DNA from 3 places in the Parabacteroides sp. AF14-59 genome. Region 1 is predicted to be linked to each of the others. Evidence: riboswitches for the same ligand, from Rfam matches in the RefSeq annotation. Region 1 holds a riboswitch; each other region holds the start of a gene.
The links. Region 1 has a riboswitch for cobalamin ahead of DWW23_RS16110 (TonB-dependent siderophore receptor). Riboswitches for the same ligand answer to the same signal wherever they lie in the genome.

Region 2: another riboswitch for cobalamin. It lies ahead of DWW23_RS06890 (DUF5074 domain-containing protein); the one in region 1 lies ahead of DWW23_RS16110 (TonB-dependent siderophore receptor).
Region 3: another riboswitch for cobalamin. It lies ahead of DWW23_RS18265 (TonB-dependent receptor); the one in region 1 lies ahead of DWW23_RS16110 (TonB-dependent siderophore receptor).

The regions. Positions count from the first base shown of each region.
Region 1 covers NZ_QUHH01000015.1:19,073-27,367, forward strand. Annotated here, with positions in the region: gene DWW23_RS16100 (ABC transporter substrate-binding protein) at 729-1,847, opposite strand; gene DWW23_RS16105 (YncE family protein) at 1,849-2,949, opposite strand; gene DWW23_RS16110 (TonB-dependent siderophore receptor) at 2,967-4,967, opposite strand; cobalamin riboswitch at 5,000-5,196, opposite strand; cobalamin riboswitch at 5,310-5,592, shown strand; gene DWW23_RS16115 (threonine/serine exporter ThrE family protein) at 5,641-6,975, shown strand; gene atpD (F0F1 ATP synthase subunit beta) at 7,347-8,295, shown strand, end outside.
Region 2 covers NZ_QUHH01000004.1:247,050-255,344, forward strand. Annotated here, with positions in the region: gene DWW23_RS06860 (pyruvoyl-dependent arginine decarboxylase) at 1-490, shown strand, start outside; gene DWW23_RS06865 (PaaI family thioesterase) at 664-1,140, shown strand; gene nfo (deoxyribonuclease IV) at 1,178-2,014, shown strand; gene nhaD (sodium:proton antiporter NhaD) at 2,117-3,526, shown strand; gene DWW23_RS06880 (dipeptidase) at 3,537-5,177, shown strand; gene DWW23_RS06885 (outer membrane beta-barrel protein) at 5,217-5,723, shown strand; cobalamin riboswitch at 5,924-6,106, shown strand; gene DWW23_RS06890 (DUF5074 domain-containing protein) at 6,253-7,572, shown strand; gene DWW23_RS06895 (YncE family protein) at 7,626-8,295, shown strand, end outside.
Region 3 covers NZ_QUHH01000018.1:117,562-125,856, forward strand. Annotated here, with positions in the region: gene DWW23_RS18255 (hypothetical protein) at 1-277, opposite strand, end outside; gene DWW23_RS18260 (O-acetylhomoserine aminocarboxypropyltransferase/cysteine synthase family protein) at 385-1,665, opposite strand; cobalamin riboswitch at 1,785-1,988, shown strand; gene DWW23_RS18265 (TonB-dependent receptor) at 2,120-4,471, shown strand; gene DWW23_RS18270 (hypothetical protein) at 4,490-5,764, shown strand; gene DWW23_RS18275 (transcriptional regulator) at 6,615-7,508, shown strand; gene DWW23_RS18280 (MATE family efflux transporter) at 7,514-8,295, opposite strand, start outside.

The DNA.
Region 1 (8,295 bases):
ACAAGTGACAGTTGACAGTTATTATCAAAATTGAACCTATTCAGATCGTATTAGGGGACGCAGATGACGCAGAATACACAGACGCTCGCAGACTTTTTATTTTCTTTAAAACAATATATTATCTGCGTTTATCTGCGCTCGTCTGCGCCATCTGCGTTCCTTAATACAAACTGGATATATAGCTCAAATCTTTCTAAAAGTAAGAAATTGTAATACCAACAAGGAGATAGTAGAAGCCCCTCTAGCAGCTTTTATGTATTAAGACGGGAGGAACTAAATGCTAAGATCTGAGATATTATTTCCACCTTGTACACCCTGGCAAATTACCCTGTACATCGTATAAAACCAATCTGTACACTCTATCAGGCTACCCTGTACGGGGTAGCTTTAATAGGTCGGGACTTTTGTGCTAGTATCTCCCCTATTAACAGGCAGTTGCCTACCTACTTACACATAGTTTTCCTCAATAATGCAGGTGACAGATGACAGATAAGGTTGCAGATAAAAAGAAGCATCTGCAACACTTTATTACTTGATAACATGAATATTACACCATCAAGTGACAGATGGCAGATACTTTTTTGAAAACTTTGTGTATATAACAAATAACAAACGCCATTGCAAACAAAAGAGGCATTTGCAATGGCGTTATATTCTAAGAAACAGGATATTACAAGTTATTATTGCAAATAACGAATAAATCCGAAAAACTTTTAGGAAGAATTGTGTTATTCCATCTTTCGGTAATAACGCGGCGTATAACCGGGCAATAGTTCGGGATGGAATACCCACACCAGATCTTTCAACAGATAGTCCGGATGGATAGGGAACTCCTCATAGTAAGGAACAACACCTGTATTACAGGTATAGATCCGACGATTCTTAAAGGCATCAAAGTTCTCGTAGGGAGTATACTCGGTACGCAGGTCTTTGTATGTCATATCATTTGCCTGATTATATTTGATCAGCCATATATCGGCATGGATGGCTTTATCGAGCACGGTCTCGAAAGACAGAGGTGTACTGCCTGCTCCGGGAAGATCTTTAAATATATAATCGGCACCGGCATCGGTATACAGATGGGCTATGTAGCTGTCTCCCGCCGGCATGTACCAGGAAGAGCCGAATTTCTTCTCTGAGATAACGGTCGGGCGATTAGTGACTGTCTTTGCCAGCTCCTTCAACTTCAGATAACGGTCTTCCGTTTCCCGGAAGATTGAATCGGCCATCGCTTCCTTACCGAATAGCAATCCATAGAAACGTATCCATTCAGTACGTCCTAAAGGCAACGACTCCATATAATCGGCAGCCTCAATGATAGGAATACCCAGTTTCTCGGCAGGTCCATATCCTGCATTCTGAAAAGGGGAAGCGATAATGATCTCCGCCCCTATATCGATGATCTTTTCTATATTCGGCGCTGTAGCCTCGCCCAGATCGGCTATTTTCCCGGCACGTAAACCATCCTGAATAGCAGGAGTATCCATATAACGGGGTTCACAAACACCTATTATCTTATCCACCTCATCGAGCTGATCGATAATAGCCGCATGAACGGAGGTATAAACCACGATATTCTCCACAGGTGTTCGTACAACCGTCCCTTTCGGCAAATCACCGGGCATCGACGCACCACGATCCACCAACAGATAACGTTGCAGGATACGAGTACTATCCCAAGGGTCGCGGACTTCTACCGATGTATAATCAGTGAAATGCTGTATGGCAAAACCACGGGCATAACGGATAGTATCAGAAGAAAACGACTGATCTTCAGAAGAACTTTGCTTCACACTGCAACTAAGTGTGAAGCAAAGTAAAAAGAGGGTGGATATAAAAAACTTCATCTTATTTATTACCAGCCGAAATCACTTTCATAGGATTCAGACCTGCTTCAAATTTAAACTGTAACTTACCAGCCGGGTTAAATGTGTACACATCTCCATTTGTAGCATAATCAGACTCAGTCACAAAAATATAGTTTGACGGGGTATCAGCACCTATTTTATAAGGCTTTTTAATATCCGTTCCATCCGTAATAAAATTAGTACTGATTACCTTTTCGTTTATTGCATCATAACAGAGATAAGAAATAGTCTGATTCCAGTTAGCATCATACTGTGAATAAATGATGTAAAGTTTATCGCCTACAGCTGCAAATTCCGTTGCATTCGTTTCCGTAATTGTTGTCACTTCATCTGTTTTAGAATCAATTCTCTGAAATGTATTAGGTATATCCCCGTAGTTACCCATAGAAACCAAATAAACGTCACCCTGACTATCAGCCAGCATATTCACCGGATTAGTAACAACTTCTATTTTAGTCTTTTCTTTAAACGTAAGAAGATCGACGACAGAGACTGTTTTATCATATCCTACAGATGTATTAAAATCCGCACCACCAGAGTTTGCTACATACAATTTATTATTAGCTATAGCCATCTGTTCGGGATTACGTCCTACTTTTACCTTACTTTCAATTGAGAGTGAAGTTGTATCCAAACGAGCTACATAGCCTTCATACAATGACACATACACTTTTCCATTATAACAAGTAAAGAAACGTGGCTGTAGCGGATCGCCATCGGAAACAATTTGTTTCAAAGACTTTCCCTGTAAGTCTGTCACCTCTATTGTATTAGAATTAGTGACAGCTATGTAAGCCTTTGAGCCATAAACCAGGATATCGTTGGCTGTATCTCCCAATCCGCGTCCATTGACTTTCTTAAAGATATCCGCTTCTACCTTTTTGGTCTCGAAATCATAAAATGACAACGAAGAGTTATTATTCCCTTTGTTTCCACTATTCAACACATAGACTCCATTCAAAGAAATCTGTTCCGGAAGAGATGGGATTTCCTGTTTATCATCATCATCACTACACCCAATAAAGGAGAAAGACATACAAGCACAAAGTGCAGATACATACAGTAAATTTTTCTTTTTCATCACTTATTTATTTATCATTAATAAACTATACTCACACTCAAACGCCAGGAACGACCCGGCATCGGATAGTATTGAATAATATCATATGTTTTGTCACCCAGGTTAATCACTTCTCCCTGCAAACGCAACTTACATTTTTTTACCACAAACTCACGGTTAAGAGATATTCCCTGTTCTACATATCCGGCAATAAGGTTGCTTTCTATGTTTTGAGGCAAAGCATATCTGTCACCCGCCGCAGTCAAGCTATAAGAGACGTTGACCCACGGATTCTCCAAGGTCAACGATGCATTTCCCGAATGTTTCGGAGTATATGGTATCTGATCCTTGTAATTTTTTGCATCAGGATCAGTTATATCGATTGCTTTCTGAAAACTATATGTGGCAGAGAGGAGTAAGGTCATCTTTGCCGGCAGAGAGGTTTCAGATGAGAAATTCACATCCAAACCTTTGATATCGACTTCTCCCATATTCATCATCTTCCATATATACATCGTCGGAATAGCAACAATCTTGTCCTTCACCTTATTATAATAACCATCGGCCGAAAGACTCAGATAACGAAAGAGATTCCCTGCTTCTCCGCTCCAGGTCAGCCCCAGATTATATTGTGTAGCCTTTTCCGGCTGCAGGTTCGTATTTCCCATACGGAGATAATATAGATCAGTGAAAGTCGGGACACGGAAAATATCTTTGTAAGAGGCACGTACACGAAAGGCATTATCGGGAAAAGGCCTCAACGATACGCTAACCGCAGGAGACAAACGTTTACGGTCGGCCGGTTTATCGCCAGCCTTTACTTTGTCGGTCATATAAGTACCCAGTAAGCTGGCTGTTGCTGTAAACATCGAGTTCTTATATTGGGCGGATAACACTGACAGTGAAGTCAAACGCTTGGGTTGCGGTGCATTCATAAAGTTATTATCCAGCATATTATGGGCTAAATCAGTCGTAAGAGAAGTCGAGAAGTTCTTCCAGGGTGAATAAAGTACGCCTACCGAACCGTAATACTCTTCCTGGGTATTCAAATCTTCTTGCTTACCTCCTGAGTATTTATTACTTACATCACGGTACTTGCTGAAAGAATAATTATACTTGGCATGTGCCTGCAAAGATAAATTGTCCGTTAGTTTGTTGGAATACTGCAACTGGGTAAAGAAATTATTGTTCCACAAGCGTTCCCGGTTACTGTTGCTATACAATATCACCGAACCGGGGAGTCCGCGTTCTGAATCGTAATAATAGACTTTACCGGTCAATGTTCCGGCCTTACCCAGGTCTCCATACAGATTTCCTTCCAGACGAAGTGCCTGGATATCGCTGTTCTTCCTTTTTTCTTCGGTTACAACATTTCCGTTTACCAAAGTAAAAGGGTATTCCCCTTTTGCACTTAGCCAGTCGGCATGCAAAGAAGCGGAAAAGCGGTTACTTATCTTCTGTTCATAACGAACCATCGGGTTGAACAAACCAAAAGAACCTCCTTTCACTTTCGCCTGAAGATTCATCGGTTTTCCATCAAATACAGGTCTACGTGTCTTCACACTCAACGCCCCTGCCGACGCATACATCCGTGCTGTCTGGAAAATATCATCTGATTGCCCGATCGAAAGTGAAACCATCTCCACATTGTCCAGTGAGAAGCGGCTGATATCCACCTGTCCGCTCTGGGCATCCGTGATCGTTACTCCATCGTAGCTGACAGCCGTATGTTGTGCCCCAAGGCTACGCACGGAAACCGTCTTCAATCCCCCTATCCCACCGTAATCCTTCACTGTTGCACCGGAGAAACGTTTCACTGCTTCCGAAAGATCCTGTATTCCCAGGCGTTCAATTCCGGAACGGTCCATTATTTGCAGAGGAGTTGCTTCACGGGTTGTGGAAGGACGTGCCTTTTCCACCACCTCAACACCGGAAAGCTGGTGATAAGCTGTCGTATCAATTGTTTGTGCGTACATAGTAGGTACGCACAAAAATATGCCTGGCAGGCATACAATCATTTTAACATATAATATTCGCATATATCCAGGTCTATCAACACCTATACCCGAGGTATCGCATATAAAATAATGGCAGGTTTTCTGACTTGTTCTCCCATGACCGGCCGCCTTCCCAGGAATCATAAATTCCCAGTGGCAACAAGATTGCCGGGGTTACAGAACTTACAGCTACGGGTACAGTTCCGGACTTGCACCGGATTCCCTTTTACTAACGGATAGCGAAAACTAAACCGTTACACCATAATCCGATGGCAAAAGTACGAAATATATCGGTAATCTCAACTACCAGACCGGTCACTTTCAAATATTACGAATCTGAATACACAAATAAAAGGGAACAGATGAATGTAATGAAAAAATCAGTACCTTTGCGCCCGAATTGGTTTCGTAGCTCCCGTTCGGGAATACGGATTAAAAGGGAACCGGGTGTAAATCCCGGACAGTCCCGCTGCTGTGAAGCTCCGTTAACAGCCTAATACTACTTTTGCCACTGACGATTCAGTTGACAGTGGAAAGTTGACAAATGACAGTTTTTCTGTCCGTATTTTATCTGTCAACTGTTATCTGTCAACTGTCAACTATTCCGTCGGGAAGGCTTTTAGGATAGGAGTCAGTCAGAAGACCTGCCGTTCGTTGAGACTCATATCCTCGTGGGTTAGGATAAGGATGTAACATTTTAGAATTAAACAAAAAGATGACAGACAAGGAAGTATTGTTATTACGACGTAAACTGGACCTTTTGCTGCGTACAGGCAAATTATTGATGGAAAGTGCTGCCGATACCAACCGTATTGAACGGAACATGAAACGAGTAGCAGCTTTTATGGGTATTCCGGAAGAGAAATTACACATCGATATCCGGTGGACGATGATCATGGTCAATGTAAGTGATGAAAGAAATTCGTTTTCCAAATTCCAGAAATGTGAGAAACATGGTATCAACATGACCGCGATCTCGCAGATCAGCGATCTTTCATGGTGTGCTATCGAAGAGGACTATTCATTGGACAAATATGAAGAGGAATTGGAAAAGATAGCCAAAAAGCCCCGGAATTATACACCTTATATCGTAGCTATCGGTGCAGGATTCGCCTGTGGCGGTTTCTGTAAATTGTTCGGTTCCGACTGGATCGCCTTTCTGTTTGCTTCCATTTGTGCATTCATTGGTTTCAGGATACGTGCCCGATGCATAGAAGCCGGATTAAATGTATATATGAGTATAGCACTCGCCGCTTTTGCCGCGACCTGCACTGCGTATCTTTCTTCCTTCTCGGGATTGTCCGAGACGCCTTATCATCCGCTACTCGCCTGTGCCCTGTTCATTGTACCGGGAGTACCTTTGATCAACTTCGTAGACGATATGCTCGATAACCATCTGCTCGTCGGGATGACACGTGCCGCCAACACGGCTATGATGGTAGTTGCGATGACGTTCGGTATTGCATTCGCATTGCGCATACTTGTCATGAACGACGTTGCGATCGACCATAAGTTCAGTGAGTTAAGTATGGTTCCGCATGATCCGTATTATGTGTATGCGATCGCTGCAGCTATCGCCGCTATCGGATTCTCTATGATCTTCAATATTCAGCGCCGTCTGTTATGGGTTGTTGCCGTTGGAGGTATCATTGCCGTATGTACCCGCAACTTTGTAAACTTCGAACTGGGTTACGGTCCTGTGATCGGTTCGTTTATGGGTAGTTTCGTTGTCAGCGTGCTCGCAGTGAAAGCAGTCCACTGGTTTCATGTGCCTAATCACGTATTAACGATCCCGTCTGTTATTCCCATGATCCCGGGCGTCCTGATGTACCGCTCTTTATTAGCATTTATCAATCTGCATGGAGTGATCGGTGAGGTAACGAACGCCTTCTTCAACGGTATCAATTCCGCCCTTATCATTCTCTGTATATCGTTAGGTGTTGCTGTTCCTAATATCTTTGCCCGTCAATATATAGCCAAGGACCGGCAGCGACATCTACAAGAAGAATTGGAGAAACGCCGGCAACGTGGAAAATTCCTTGAATGGTAAAAATTTATTATTCCTAATATAAAAAATAAGAGGCTACCCCATACAATTTTGAGGTAGCCTCTTACATATATTAATATAGAAACGATTATAATAAACTGTTTTTTTAACAAAGGGAAACACTACAACGATTTCTCCTTCACTTTGCATTCAGCCCTAAAATAACCCATTATTGACAAATAGGAAGGGCCTTTACCACTCCGAATTGTTCCATATTTCAAAATGGTTGGTTCATTTCAAAACACAACACAAATTAGTTTAAAGTTTAACTAAGTGCAAAAAAGCCAAAAAAGTAATATCTTCGGGTTTCCGGCGGGTTGTTTTCGTAATATTGCAGCGTTGAAAAATAATTAGACGAGGAGAAAAAGAATTGTATGGGAGAAACAAAAGGTTATGTTTCGCAGGTTATCGGTCCGGTAGTGGATATTCACTTCGATAATGAAAAAGAAGAGAAAATCGTGTTACCACGCATCCACGATGCAATGGAGATAACCCGCCCCAATGGAAAAGTGCTGATTGTTGAAGTACAGCAGCATATTGGGGAAAACACAGTCCGTACAGTGGCTATGGACACGACGGACGGACTGCAGCGAGGAATGAAAGCCGTATCATGCGGTTCGCCCATTACCATGCCTGTTGGTGACCAGGTAAAAGGGCGTTTGATGAATGTGACCGGTGATTCGATCGACGGGATGGAAGAACTGGATCGTAAAGGAGCTCTTCCCATCCATCGTGAACCACCGAAGTTTGAGGATTTAACAACCAGTAAGGACGTCCTTTACACAGGTATTAAAGTGATCGATCTGCTGGAACCTTATTCCAAGGGTGGTAAAATCGGACTTTTCGGTGGTGCCGGCGTAGGTAAGACAGTTCTTATCATGGAACTGATCAATAACATTGCCAAGAAAAACAACGGATTCTCCGTTTTCGCCGGTGTAGGTGAACGTACCCGTGAAGGTAACGACCTGCTGCGCGAGATGATCCAGTCGAACGTGATCCGTTATGGCAAGGAATTTAAAGAAAGTATGGAAGCCGGTCATTGGGACCTGTCGAAGATAGACCATGAAGAACTGGCGAAATCGCAGGCTACCCTGGTATTCGGGCAGATGAACGAACCCCCGGGAGCACGTTCTTCGGTGGCCCTATCCGGTTTAACAATAGCCGAATCGTTCCGCGACCTGGCTCCGGAGGGCGAGACACGCGATATCCTGTTCTTTATCGATAATATCTTCCGTTTCACGCAAGCCGGTTCGGAAGTATCCGCCCTGTTGGGACGTATGCCGTCTGCCGTAGGTTATCAACCGACCCTGGCAACAGAAATGG
Region 2 (8,295 bases), on a different contig from region 1:
GGGTAGTGGTGATTCAGACCTGGAAAAACATGCAGGTTCTTATCACATGGCTCTTTATGATGCTGGTATTTCAGACTTTAACATTATGACTTATTCGTCTGTAATCCCTGCAACAGCGCATCTTGCAACCATGGATGAAATTGATCTTCCTCCATTTGGCACTGAATTGAAAACCATTATGGCGGTTTCGCATGGTTATCAGGATGAGTTTGTATCTGCCGGTGTGGTTTACGCCTGGATGTACAAGGACGAAAACTTCGATGAGAAGGTTGGAGCCCTGGTATGTGAGGTTAGCGGCCGTTATCGTATCGAGGAGTTGGAGTCACGTCTGATTCGTGTAATCAACGACCTGCACCAGAAAACTTACGGTAAGTATTATCTGGGTGAACTGAACTTTATTACCGAAGGTATTACCATCGAAAAGAGATACGGTACAGCTTTGGCTGCTCTGTGTTTCGTGGATTTCTTAATGCCTGAGATCGAGGACTAAAGAAAGATAATATACCCGATAATCAGTATGGAAAACAGAGGTAAGGCGCAGGTTCTTATCTCTGTTTTTTTGTCCTTACGGGAAAAAACGGCATAAGTTTGTTATATTTGTAAGCGACTTAGGTCATAAAATTCTTTTTATTTAAGAAACAATCCGTTTAAAGCTGTTGTTGTATGAAAAAGATTATTAATCCCTGGAAGGGGCTGGAGGGCTATATGTGTTTCGGGTGTGCACCCGGAAATCCGCAAGGACTGCACATGGAGTTTTACGAGGATGGCGATGACATCGTTGCTTTCTGGGAACCGGAAAGCCATTACCAGGGATGGTTGGAGACATTGCACGGGGGAATCCAGACGACAATGATGGATGAACTGGCCGGTTGGGTAGTATTGAGGAAATTACAGACATCGGGCGTGACTTCACGGCTGGATGCCCGTTTCCTGAAAAGTATCTCGACACGCGAACCGCGCTTGATGATACGGGGGCGTATCAAAGAGCAGAAACGGAATGCCATATTCATAGAGACGGAGATATACAATTCGCAGAACGAACTTTGTTCACGCGCGGACATTATATATTTTGTTGTCACTAAAGAACAGGCAACGGAGAAGTTTCATTTTTGCGGTTGTAAAACCGAAGATGAAAAATAAAACACTGGACGAAAAGAATAAAGTAAACGATTAACAAATGAAGTACATTGGAGCTCATGTAAGCGCGTCGGGTGGGGTTGAGAATGCTCCGCTAAACGCTAATGCCATCGGGGCGAAAGCTTTTGCCCTTTTTACCCGAAACCAACGTCAATGGAAATCTTCTCCGTTGACGAAGAAAAGTATCTCCTTATTTAAAGAACGTTGTGAGGAATTCGGCTACGAAGCCAAACATATTTTACCTCACGACAGTTATCTGATCAATCTGGGACATCCGGACCCGGACGGCCTGCAAAAGTCACGCGATGCCTTTCTGGATGAAATGCAGCGTTGCGAACAACTGGGACTGGACCGGCTGAACTTTCATCCGGGAAGCCATCTGAATGAAATTTCGGTAGACGATTGCCTGGCACGTATTGCCGAATCGATCAATCGGACACTGGAGCAGACTGTGGGAGTATGTGCCGTTATAGAGAATACGGCCGGACAGGGTACGAATCTGGGATATACTTTCGAGCAAATCGCGGCTATCATCGACCGGGTGGACGACAAATCCCGTGTAGGTGTTTGTATCGATACCGCCCATACGCTGGCTGCCGGTTATGATATCAAAACGGAACAGGGCTTTACGGAGACATTCCGCCATTTCGATGAAGTGATCGGTTTTTCGTACCTGCGTGGAATGCATATCAACGATTCCAAGAAAGACCTGGCAACCCGTGTAGACAGGCATGACAGTATCGGGAAAGGCGTGATGGGAATGACGACTTTTCAGATGTTGATGAAGGATACCCGTTTTGACGATATACCTCTGATATTGGAGACGCCGGACGAATCGATCTGGGCGGAGGAGATCAGCTATCTGTACATTTTATAAGTAGAGAATGAACCGGGAGAAGGGGCACTTGAGCAAGCCTCCTCTTTTTCCATATATTAATAAGCCCCTTTGATGAAAGGGCAGACTAAATAAAATACACGTATGTTTATATTAATGCCAATTATTTTTGTTTTGGGCATCCTGGGTATTGCGCTTGAAGATAAGATTAAGATCAACAAAGCGGCAATAGCTCTTTTTATGGCCATTTCCTTATGGATGATATTGATGTTCGATGCTTACAACATTTTTATCGAACGTTCTAACCCTTTGTTCGAGGAGTTTCTGGTACAGAATCCTGAAATGACAAACCTGTCGGCTAAAGATCAGTTCATTAACTTTATCACCAACCGTTCCATCGTTTACCATCTGGGAAACGTAGCGGAGACATTATTCTTTGTAATGTGTTCCATGCTGATCGTCGATATTGTCGATAAACATGGTGGTTTCAGGGCCGTTACGGGATATATTCGGACTTCCAACAAAAGAAAATTATTATGGTACATCAGTTTTGCCGCTTTCTTTTTCTCTGCCTTACTGGATAACCTGGCGGCAGCGATTGTAATCATGGCGGTGCTTCGTAAATTGGTTCCCGACAGGACCGACCGCTTGAAGTATGCCTGTATGGTGATCATTGCGGCGAATGCCGGTGGTTCGTGGTCGCCGATCGGTGATGTGACGACGATCCTGCTCTGGGTGGGAAAGAATGTGACGGCTATGCATCAGATCTCCCATGTATTTATTCCTGCACTGATCAATATGCTGGTTCCGCTGACGATAGCCCACTTCTGGCTGTTCAAGAAAGATGCCCGGTTGCGTGTCATGAGTGAGGAAGAGGCAGCCGACGAGTTTATACCGGAGATACCGAATCATTCCCGCCGGGTGATATTTGTGATCGGTGTCCTTTCGTTGGCATTGGTTCCTGTATTTCAGATGTTGACAAACCTGCCGCCGTTCCTGGGCGTATTGCTCGGATTGGTCGTTCTCTGGATATATACCGACATTATGTACAGCCGTTTGCATGTCCATGAATCGGAAAAGTTGCGTATCACACAGTTGTTGCCTAATATCGACCTGGCAACGATCTTTTTCTTCCTGGGTATCCTGATGGCTGTAGGTGCACTGGAAACATCGGGACAGTTGGGAATCATGTCTGCCTATCTCGACCAGCATGTACATGAACCTTATCTGATCAGTTTCGTGATCGGAGTTTTATCTTCTTGTGTGGATAACGTGGCTTTGGTGGCTGCCACGATGGGAATGTACCCGATCGTACAGCAGGCTCCCGATCTGGCTCCTTATGCCCAGTTCTTTGTTTCCGACGGCGGATTCTGGACGTTCCTTGCTTATTGTGCCGTAACAGGCGGTAGCATCCTGATTATCGGTTCGGCAACAGGTGTAACGGTGATGGGATTGGAGAAGATTGATTTCATGTACTATACAAAGCGATTTTCTATATTGGCATTGATTGGTTATATTTGCGGTGCGGCAGTATATATGCTATTATTCGCTTAAACTTATTTATATGAAAAGAAAATGGATTATCGCAGCAGCCTGTGCCGTTTTGCTTTCCGGGATGGAGGCAATGGCTTGTACGGGTTTGCTGGTTGGAAAGAAAGCATCGGTCGACGGATCGGTCATGATCAGTTATGCAGCAGACTCGCATACTTTGTATGGCGAGTTGTATCGTTGGCCGGCAGCAACCTGGCCAAAAGGGGCGATGCTGGAAGTCAGGGAATGGGATACAAATAAACCGCTGGGGCAGATCCCGCAGGTGGAACAGACTTATTCGGTAGTCGGCAATATGAACGAACATCAGGTGGCTATCACGGAAAGTACATTCGGCGGCCGTCCCGAGTTGGTGGATACGACAGGTATTATGGATTACGGAAGCCTGATCTATATCGCATTGCAACGTTCCAAATCGGCTCGCGAAGCGATCAAGGTTATGACCGACCTGGTGAAGGAACACGGCTATTACAGCAGCGGCGAGACATTCTCCATCGCTGACAAGAACGAAGCGTGGGTAATGGAACTGATCGGAAAAGGTCCGGGTAACAAAGGGGCAGTCTGGGTAGCGATCCGTATTCCGGATGATTGCATCTCTGCACATGCCAATCAGTCACGTATCCAGCAGATTCCTTTTGATGATAAAGAAAACTGTATATATTCGCCCGATGTAGTCTCTTTCGCCCGTGAAAAAGGTTATTTCAGCGGAAAAGATAAGGATTTCAGTTTCCAGAAGGCATATTGTCCTTACGACTTCAGTGGCTTGAGAGGTTGTGAAGCTCGCGTATGGTCTTTCTTCCGTAAGTATGATACTACGATGGATAAATATGCGGATCTTATCAAAGGCGATCCTTCTAAAGAACCGATGCCATTGTATGTAAAACCGAATCGTCTGTTGTCCGTTCAGGATGTTCAGAACGGTATGCGCGATCATTTTGAAGGGACAGACCTGGATATGACGAAAGATGCCGGAGCAGGTTCTTATAAAGTGCCCTACCGCTGGCGTCCGATGACATTTAAAGTGGATGGTGAAGAATATACGAACGAACGTGCTATAGCTACGCAGCAGACCGGTTTTGTGATCGTTCCGCAGATGCGTAACTGGTTGCCGGATGCTATCGGCGGTATCCTTTGGTTTGGTGTGGATGATGCAGACATGGCTGTATTTACTCCGTTATATTGCTCCATCACCGAATCTCCCGAATGTTACCGGGTGGGGAACGGCGATATCATGAATTTCTCTTGGACTTCCGCTTTCTGGATCCATAACTGGGTGGCTAACCAGGCATACGGTAAATACAGCTTTATGATCCGGGATATCCGTCCGGTTCAGCAGGAGTTGGAAAACAGCTATAAGGAAGCCATTCCGGCCATCGACAAGGCTGCATCCGAGTTGTATGCAAAGAATCCGGCAGAAGCTGTCAGGTTCCTGACCTGGTTCAGTACGACAACGGCCGATCAGGCAACTGCCCGCTGGAAGAAACTCGGTGAGTATCTTTTAGTAAAATATATGGACGGAAACGTTAAGAAAGAAGAAAACGGCCAGTTCAAACAAAATGGTTACGGATTGTCTGAATATCCGGACTTCCCAGGCTATGATGAAGATTATTATCGTAGTATTGTGAAGAGTGCAGGCGACAGACTTAAAGTAAAATGATTATATTTGTTGCAATGTTGAACTAAATTAATTGAGAGTATGAAAAAATTAATTGTTATGTGTATGCTGGCGATTATCAGCATGAGTGCATTTGCACAGACTCAGCAAGGACAATCGTCTTTTGGTTTTAATATTGGTTATGGGTTTAATGATAACGGTAATGCGCTGCTAGGGCTCGATTATCGTTATAATTTGACTGACGAAGTTCGTCTGGCTCCTTCATTGACTTATTTTGTGAAGGATAATGGTTTGAGTGCCTGGGCTATCGATATGAATGTCCATTATGTATTCAAACTGAGCGATATGTTCGGGTTCTATCCGTTGGCAGGTCTTGACCTTTCTTTCTGGAAGGCTAGTGTAAGTGGCGATTGGAATGGAAATCATGTGAAAGCTAGTGCAAATACTACCCGCTTCGGAGCTAATATCGGTTTAGGTGGTGAAGTTTATGCAACAGACCAGTTAACTGTCGGTTTGGAATTCAAATACAATATCATTAAAGATTTCGATCAGCCTATTTTAGGTGTTCGTGTCGGATATAATTTCTGATAAACAGATAACTTTATAAATAGAAAGGCCTCCCGGTGGAAGATTATTTCATCCGGGAGGCCTTTTTCGTTGCTGCTTCTTTGTTTTGCAAAACATAGGTCTTTTGAATTCAAAACTCCTATCTTTTGATTACAAAACATATATGCTTTGAAGTCAAAAGACCTATGTTTCTTTTATATGCATTATTTTGTTCGCTTCTTGTTTATTGTTATTTTTGCAATCCTTTTGGGAATAGGGAATCAGGTGAAAGTCCTGAACAGACCCGCTGCTGTAAGCTTCAAGAACGGTTAAGCATACATGCCACTGACTTTGATCGATAAAGTTGGGAAGGCGCTTAAAACCGGAAGCAAGTCAGAAAACCTACTCCAAAATGTAGTTTAAGGCTTTCGAGGATTAGAGCTGAAGAACAATAGAATAGGTAGGACTTTTCTGCTTATTTTTATTATTTCTTCCCTTCTTGTGTTTTTACCTTAAGCTACTTAATGTGTCTATATAAATGATTCTAGTAATAACATTAAGTAAAACAATCATGAAGAAAAATTTGATTTATTTTTCCCTTTTTGTGTTTGCAGGCCTTGTTGCCTCATGTAGTGATGATGATGAAAAATATACTCCAATTCCTCCTGTTGTATCTATCGAGAATACAAGTGGAACGCTTTCTGTAGCCCAGGAAGATACACTTTATTTTAAAGCTAATATCGAAAGTCCGATTGAAAGTTCTTTCCAATGGTCAGTAAACGGCAAAGAAGCTTCTACTGATTCTATCTTGAAGTTTACTTCCGAAGAAATGGGTAAATTTGAAATTGCCCTGACTGCTAAAAATGCGGATGGGGAACATTCGGCAACAACATCTGTAGAGGTGTATGGAAAGTATAAATATGGTACGTTTGTGTTGAATGAAGGAAGCAGTAGCAATGGTACATTAATATTTATCAGTCCGAAGGGGGGGATAACTGATAGTATTTATTATAAGGCAAATGGTTCTTTCTTGGGAGGTGTTTCACAGGATTTGTTTATCGCTAACAATAAGATGTATATAGTTTCCCAAAATGGGGGTGGGGATGGCTTTTTAGTTATCGCCAATGCTGAAACCTTGAAGAAAGAGGTTGGTTATCAAGATGAGTTAAAAACAACTCTATCATGGCCTACTCATATTGCAGTATTGGGAGAAAATGATATATACCTTCGTGATAATAATGGAGTTTCTTTGTTTAATCCGTCTAGTAAAACTGTAACATTTATAAAAGGAACTGAAGGTGCTCGGAAAAATAGAATGGCCGTAGCTGATAATAAAGTTTTTGCTTCGACAAATTCGAAAACGATTGTAACAATAGAAACTGGAAAAGATACTATTTCTCATACGATAGAATTTGATGATGCTATTTCCGGACTGATCAAAGCATCTGATGGTAATTTGTGGGTATCAAGTGGAAAAAAGATCATGAAGATTAATGCAAAAGATTATTCTGTTATGCAAGAAAATGAAGTAGAGCCTTTCTCTAGCATTAGTTATCTGTCTACTCCTGCTATTAGTGCTAAAGGTGATACCTTGTATTTTAGTGGAGGAACAACAAAAATCTATCGTCATGTTTTCAGTAAAAATCAAACAGACTTTATGGTAGATGCATCTACTATGGTGGATAATACCAATTATGTATATAATAATTTGGCTGTAAATCCTGTTTCTGGTGAAGTTGTATTAAATACAATTGGTGATTATAAAAATTATGATGAAACTAATAACATTAGTTTCTTTGATTTCAGTGGTAGTGAACCGAAACTGAGTGCAAATTATATAGGGCATACCCGTTTTCCGGCCGGTATTTTCTTTACCTATGATTTTGAATAGTAACATCGTTTCTCTATATGTATAAACAGATGAAATATGTAGGGAATATACTCATGAATGCAATACTTGCTGTTGCATTCATGAGTATGCTTTTTGTTAGTTGTTCAGACAATGACGATATTCCCGATGGGCCTGATCCTGATTTAAAGGTGAGGGCTTATGTGGCTTGTGAGGGAAACTTTACGAAAGGAACGGCCTCTTTGAATGCTATCATGGAGGATGGTACTGTGCAGACTGATATTTTCAGAAATGCAAATAACCGTCCGCTGGGAGATGTCGCGCAATCGTTTTCTATCATCGATGGAAAGATATTTATTACACTGAACAACTCTGAAAAGATTGAAGTTGTAAATGAATCGGATTATAAATCTGTAGCAACCATCCTGTATCCTGAGCGAACGATAAGTCCGCAATACGTTATGCAGATCGACGATCACCGGGCTGTTGTTTCCGATCTGTGGAATGCCTTTTTGTGGATAATCGACACGAAAGAGTATAAGGTTTTACAGGAAATACCAGTATCTACCTATTCAACGAAGCAGATGGCTGTTGCCGATGGAAAACTGTTCGTTACGTTGGCAGCAAAGAAAATAGCGGTTATTTCATTATCTTCCCTGAAAGTGATCAAAGAACTGGATATACCTGTGGTGGGCGATTCCAAACTCTTGAAAGATAAGAATGGCCTGATCTGGGCACTTGCTTGCGGATTTGATGACGATCCCG
Region 3 (8,295 bases), on a different contig from region 1:
GCCATTTCCAGATAGGAATCACATGTATGGTAGTGCCATTTTCATGTGTAATAGTTCTCTCTTCGTCTTTGGTTATAATATACATCCTTTTTAAAGGATAAACATTGTTTAATTTGATCAGACCTTCTACTTCCCGTTGATAAGTGGCTTCATCTTGCAGGGAGTAACTTACCTGATAGGCTGTCTCTATTTCCGGAATAATGAAATCAACCTCTATATTCTGGTTGTAGAAATAAACTTTGTTGCCATATTGTTTATATAGATGTATAGCGACCATAATAGGGGTGAGATGTTACAAAGATAAGAAATCGTTTTGTATAGAAGACGATTCTTTGTTAAAATCGTCTTCTATACAAAACGATTCTTTGTTTTACTTGGGGGCTTTTACTGATTCAATGCCTGCTCGATATCTGCAATGATATCGTCTGCACTTTCGATGCCGACAGAGAAACGGATCAGGTCAGGAGCAATACCAGCTTCCTTCAACTGTTCGTCTGTCAACTGACGGTGCGTATGGCTTGCCGGGTGAAGCACACAAGTACGGGCATCTGCTACATGGGTAACGATAGCAGCCAGTTTCAGGCTATCCATAAACTTAATGGAAACATCGCGTCCGCCTTTCAATCCGAATGACAGCACACCGCATGAACCGTTCGGCAGATATTTCTTTGTCAACTCATAATACTTATTACCTTCCAGATCCGGATAGTTCACCCAGGCTACTTTGTCGCAATTCTGAAGCCATTTAGCAACAGCCAACGCATTTTTACAATGCTGTGGCATGCGCAGATGTAAAGTCTCCAAACCTAAGTTCAGCAAGAATGCATTCTGTGGAGACTGGATAGATCCCAGGTCACGCATCAACTGGCTGGTCGCTTTGGTGATATACGCCATCTTACCGAATGTCTTTGTATAAGTCAATCCGTGATAAGACTCGTCCGGCTGGCAAAGGCCCGGATATTTGTCGGCATGTGCTTCCCAATCGAAGTTACCGCTATCGACGATACAGCCTCCAACAGCAGTTGCATGTCCATCCATATATTTAGTTGTAGAATGGGTTACGATATCTGCTCCCCATTCGAACGGACGGCAGTTGATCGGTGTGGCAAACGTATTATCGACGATCAATGGTACCCCATGTTTATGGGCGATATGAGCGAACTTTTCGATATCCAGTACCATTACTCCCGGATTGGAAATCGTTTCGCCGAACAATAACTTTGTATTCGGACGGAATGCCTTACTGATCTCTTCTTCACTGGCATCCTGATCGATGAAAGTACATTCGATACCCAGTTTCTTTAACGTGACGGACAATAAATTGTATGTACCTCCATAAATACCGGTAGCACTTACGATATGATCGCCGGCTTCGCAGATATTGAAACAGGCAAAGAAGTTAGCTGCCTGTCCGGATGAAGTCAACATGGCTGCAACACCACCTTCCAGAGCTGCTATCTTACTGGCAACAGCATCGTTGGTCGGGTTTTGCAGGCGGGTATAGAAATAGCCGCTCTCTTCCAGGTCGAATAATTTCGCCATCTGTTCGCTGGTTTCATACTTGAAGGTAGTACTTTGATAGATTGGAAGTACGCGCGGTTCTCCCTTTTTCGGTTGCCAACCACCTTGTACACACAAAGTTGCCGGCTTAAATGAATTGCTCATATTATTAAATGTTTGCTATGTAATTGTTTCTGCAGACAAAAGTAAAGAATAGTTTGTTCCATTCGTACAAATCAGCGATCATTTATAAAAAATAGCTTACCGTTTAAAAATAATCTTTACCTTTGTACCCGAATTTTGGTGTCACGATTCCATTTCTACGGAAGAGTGATGAAAAGGGAATCAGGTGAAAATCCTGAACAGACCCGCTGCTGTAAGCTCCGCCAAAGTCTTTGAACACGACTCAATCCACTGTTCGCAATGAATGGGAAGGACGTTCAAAGATGGAGTAAGTCAGAAGACCTGCCAGAATAATAGTTGAAGGCTTTCGGGAAATAGGGCTGAAAACATATGAGTAAGAGCTTTTCACTATATTATTGGGGCTTTGTCTGTTCATGTGTTCTATTTTATTTCATCGGGAGCATACAGTATAATAACGGTTAACAAACTTGATGAAATGAGAGGTTTCATACATGTCCTTTTTCTATTTATTTACTTGTTTTCTGCCAATCTGTCGGCGCAGAATAAAGTGACTCTTTCCGGTGAAGTCAAAGACCAGGAGGGTATTCCGCTTTCTTCGGTGACAGTTGCCCTGGAGAATACGACGGTCGGTACTTATACAAACGATCGGGGATATTATTCCTTGACTGTAACTCCGGGAAGACATACTGTTATTGTCACTTCATTAGGGTATAATACGATAAAGACCCAGATCGATCTCCGTAAAAGTAAAACAGTGGATTTTACAATGGAGGAAAACTCCGTTACTCTGAATTCGGTGGAGGTATATGGCAAATCGAAAACCCAGAAGATCAAAGAAAGTGCTTTTTCAGTAAATGCCCTCGATATAAAGCCGCAGATCAACTCATTGAAGAACCTCAATGAGATCGTGAACCGGACAACCGGTATAAAGATCAGGGAGGAAGGTGGAGTCGGTTCCGACTTCGATCTTTCTATTAATGGGTTATCAGGCAATTCCGTCCGTTACTTTATCGATGGGATGCCTCTGGATACAAAAGGAAGCGGTGTCTCGCTGGCAAATCTTCCTGTCAATATCATTGACAGGGTGGAAATATATAAAGGGGTAGTTCCTGCCAGCCTGGGTTCGGATGCTCTGGGGGGCGCCATTAATATTATTACCAGTCAGGAAAAAAAGAATTATCTGGATGCTTCTTATGGTATAGGTTCTTTCCATACTCATAGAGCTGACCTGAATGCCCAATTCGTAGAACCGAAGACCGGATTGATCATCAAGCCGACCGTCGGTGTCAATTATTCCAAGAATGATTATAAGATGAAAGGTGTCGAGGTATGGGATGAAGATAGCCGTAAATATATTGAAGTCAACCGTAAACGGTTTCATGACGATTATTTTTCCTTGTTAGGACAATTGGAAGCAGGCTTTGTCGATAAAGCGTGGGCAGATGCTTTCTTTGTTTCCGGATCTTATTCCAAAATAGATAAAGAAATACAGACAGGGTCTATCCAGACAAAGGTGATCGGTAATGCAGAGCGTCATTCCGATGCCTGGAATGTATCAGCCCGTTATCAAAAACGGTTTGAGAAAATCAATACGAGCGCATCGTTTTCCCATACCTGGGACGCGTCGCTTACCGTCGATACTGCTTATCGTATCTATGACTGGAACGGTGATTTTACTCCCTCATCCCGAAACGAGCTTAATGGCCGTGGACGTTCTATGCGTCATTACAACCGTCCAATGACTATTTTCCGCGGAGGTGTCGATTATGCGATCAACCGGCATCATTCAGTCAGTCTGAACTATCTGCTTAACCGTACCGGAAATAAACGCCGTGATGATGTCGACGAAACTTTTGAACCGACCAACGATGTACTGACCAAGCATATTCTCGGATTGACTTACAATCAGTCTTTTTTCGACGGAAGATGGGAGAGTACTGTTTTTATTAAAGACTATATAAATGCAACCTCTATCGGACAAAACGATCTTGCCTGGATAACCGGTTCGGAGGATGCCAAAGGACATTCTTCCAACAGTTATTGGGGAGGCGGTTTGGGGCTACGTTATACATTTTGGGATGCACTGGCTGGAAAGGTTTCTTATGAACATAGTGTGCGTCTTCCTTTGTCGCGTGAGCTGCTCGGAAACGGAACGACCATCTATCCCAATCTCGCCCTTCATCCCGAAAGCAGCGATAATATAAACCTGGGCCTTTTTGGTAACTGGTATCCTGCTTACGGTCATTCTTTCTATTATGAGGTCAACGGATTTCTCCGCTTTGTCGACGATTATATTCAGGCAACCGTATCGGAAAAAGAAGGTATGATGCAATACGAGAATATTCCGGCTGTACATGTGAAAGGTATTGAAGGGGAAATGCGCTACAACTGGAAAAACAGCTTTCAGATAATGGTCAACTGTAGTTATAACGAAGCACGCGACCAGAAGAAATATAAAACCGACGGTAAGCCTTCGGCTACTTATAATAACCGTGTGCCTAATCGTCCCTGGGTGTATAGCAATGCTGATGTGAGCTATACATTTCACAATCTGGCGCAGAAGGAAGATAACCTTCGCATCGGATATTCCTGGCAATGGATACATTGGTTTTACTTATCATGGGAAGCATACGGAGCTCTTGAAAGCAAGTCGCGTATCCCGACTCAGAATGTATCGAATCTTAATGTGACCTATTCATGGATGAAAAGACGCTATAATGTGTCATTGGAATGTAGTAATCTGTTTGATGCTACGGTCTATGACAATTACAAACTCCAGAAACCCGGTCGTGCATTCTTCGCTAAATTCAGATTATTCATTAATTAATAATTTAAAAATTATCAAATGAAAAAGTTTCAATTACTATTTTGGGCATTATTAACGACATTGTTTACCTTGTCTTTTAGTGCTTGTTCTGACGATGATGATCCAACTCCGGAACCGGAGCCTACTCCTGAAGCGCAAACCTATCACTTCGATATCTGGATTGCTCTGGATAAACACGGTGGTATGGGACGTGACGTACAGACTCTTGTCAAGAGTATCGATTCTTTGAAGGCTGGCTCTCAGATGATCAGCTTTGAAGGAGATGGAACGGAAGTTCATAGTGTTATGTCTTTGGAAACTATTGTCAAAGGGAAATACTATTATCAGGTTCCTGTATCGGGTGATCGTTTTTCCAAATATACACTGTCGAATAATAAGATCAATGTTATCCAGGAGCAGAAATTCGGTACAAATACGTACGATACCCGTAAATATACACATGCCTGGATCGATGATAATACGCTTGTGATCATGGCTTCTAACGGAGATGGAGATAAAATCATCTGGACGAAGCTGAATACGACCGATATGACTATTATCAAGGAAGGTGTTCTTGATATCCCTCTTCCTGAAGGAGATAAATTATTCTCAACTTCAGGTATTCTGAACTATCGTAAAAGCGATAATAAACTTATTTATTTCTATTTGGGTAAGAAAAGCAAACGTGGAGATACAACACCTTTCTTCTTTACAACTGTGATCAATGCTGAAACAATGGCCGTTGAAAGTAATATACGTAATACGATGGCTCATCAGATGGTTGGTAGTGCTTATGGTGAATTGTTGCAGAAATGTACGCTGGTTGACGAGAGTGGAAATCTTTATCTTGCAGGTTTCTCTGAAAATGAAGATGGAACGGAGAAGAGCCATTTGATTCGTATCAAAGCCGGTGAGAAAGATTTTGATCCTAGTTACGATGCTTTCACCAATGCAGGAAAGCTTGTTTCTCTCGAATATCTGGGTGATGGTAAAGTGCTTGCTTATGCACGTCAGGATGAACTTGGAATGGAAATTGATAGTTACAGCCATTATTATACGATCATCGATCTCAATAGTAAAACCAGCAGCCGTGTAAAATACAACGGACAGGATCTTCCGTATAGCGGTGGCCGCTTCTCTCAGCGTACTGCTGTGGTTGATGGGAAGGCTTATATCGGTGTTAATCCGGAAAGTTCAAATCCTTGTGTCTACATTTATGATATAAAGACAGGTAATGTTGAGAAGGGTGCTGATATTAAAGAAGGCTACTACTTCGAGCAGATCCGTGTACTTGATAATGAAGATGCTGAATAAGAACCTTGCATTTGGTTGAACGGTGTATTGTCGGTTGATTTTTGACCGACAAGCAGCCGTGCTCCGGCCGATAGTTATCCGTTGAGGAACGGATAGTTGTCCGTTTTTTAAGTATAGGTGTTTTGAAATGTAAATAAGGGACTTTTGATTGCAAAACATATATGTTTCGCAATCAAAAGTCCCTTATTTTTTCGGAGGATGTGCTAACCCCGATTTTTGTATATATTTTTTATGATTCTATCCTTTCAGGGCGATGACTTTTGGGGCAGGCATATTGCAGAGAAACTATATTCAGTTTATAACCGAGCCTGTTATTTTTATATGGTTAACAAATAAGTCCTATCTTTGCAGAATCAAGTTGTCAGGAGGATAAATCCTTCGATTAATAATGATAAACAAAATAACAGATGAATTATCATAGGTTAAAATATTATTAATACGTATATTTGCAACTGAAAGGCTTTTGAATAGAAAGCCTTGTGTTGCGTGTGATATTTGTGCGTCTAAATGAAAATCGGCTAAATTTTCTCAAGAACGAATGCACAAAGAAAGCCCTCGCAACCCTTTACCGGATATACGTGTTATCTATGCTGCGATGCAGTGTGGATAATTATTGTATACAGATAAAGGGGGCGTGCGGCTGACTTTTATTCGTTGTTGGGTCTTAGCCGAACCTTCATTTAGATAAAAGTTCAGTCCGCCGCCCTTTCTTTTTTATGAAAGGACTACTCTACTATTATAATGCCATTTAACACCCGCATATTTTAAGGAAAAATCGTTTAAAGTTTATTCCATACCCTTGCTGCTGTATTGCAGGGAGGTATTATGTTTTACTTATAACCTTATTAATATGTCTGAACGTATTACCATTGAAAAAGCTGTCCAGATGACTGGTTTCCCGGCAGAAGATATTCGGGATTGGGCGAAATCCAAAAAGATAAAGTCTTATTCGTATAGAGACGGCGAACCATTGATAGATGCCACAAGTTTGCAGAATTTTGTATCCGGCGTCAAACGCCAGGGAATGCAAAAGTTATATCTCCAAGAGATCATTGAGGATAAAGAGGAAGAGATTAACGAAATCATTGCCTGGTATGACGATTATATTTTCTGCTTGCGTTCTCTCACAACTGTCTCTCCTTTGCTTAAAATAATAATTGCCGAACTGGCCTCTTTCATAGAGGATAAGAAAGCACGATATATATTCACAGAAATAACGGGGGGAGCAAGAATATTGGATGTTGCCAAACATTGTGGTATGTCGTACGATGGTATGTGCAAACGGTATAACACCATTTTGTCTCACCTGAAGTCGGATACCCGTTTTATGCTTGAATATCATAAAACAATAACGAATCAGGAACTGGAGATAGAACGCCTGGAACTTGAAAACAGAAATTTGGAGTATGAGTTAAACCGGTTGTATGAAAAAGGACTTAAAGCAGGTCTACAATTTAATATCTCCCAATCATTAATCCATGTACCTCTGGAGGCAGCCCAGCGGCTTTGCAGGCCGCTTACTGACCTGACACTGTCTCCCTATATCCGTAAAATACTTGAAAATCTCCATATAGAAACAATGGAGGATATGTTGCGTTATATAGAAACCAAAGGGCTTGACTCTTTGCTGGATATTCCCGGATTTGGTAAACTCGGACTGGAACAACTTAGGTTCCAGTTAGAGAAACATAGGGTACTCGATAAGAATGGCTATTCAGACCTCTATCAATATCTTGTTCGGTAAATATCTCATTTCAATATTTTCTTCTGCAATGCCCGGAACCAGATAAACGCAACAATCCCTTTCAGCATGCTGGAGATACTGATTGCCCACCAAACACCGATAATCCCTAATCCCATTGCAGATAAAACGATCGCCATCGGAATACGTAGCGAGTTGAAAGTAATGCTGATGATCGCAGGCGGAACCGTACGTCCTGTTCCGTAGAACAGTCCTTGCATGGTGATCTCAAGCATCATGAACAGCATCGAATACCCGTCTATCCGCAGGAAAATACCTCCGGCTTCAAATGCTTCCTTTTGGGGTACGATCAGTGAGAATACTTCGCTACCATAAAAGACGAACAATAAAGTACACAGGATTCCGAATATGGTCGTCATTTTCAATGTCGTGTGATAGGCCTCCAATACCCTGTTCTTTTCGGAGGCTGCATAGTTCTGGGCAACGAAGGCACTCAATGCCGTACTGAATCCCTGGGAGGTATTCCAGGCAATCGCTTCAATCTGCCCTCCGGCGGTAAGTGTCATCAGGCCGATATGACCTCCGTAAGTGGAGGCAGTCCGTGCCATGAAAATGTTGATAATGGCAAACAGCGTATTCAGCATGGCAACCGGTAATCCCAGTTGCAGGATCCTTTGTGAATAGTTTTTCTTTAGTTTGACGAAGAAGGAGAATCCTCCCAATAACTTGCTTCTCCATTTTAGTTGATATACGAAAATAGCGCATACCGTTGCTTGCGATAGCCACGTCGCCCAGGCTGCTCCGGCTGTACCCATGTCGAATACAAAAA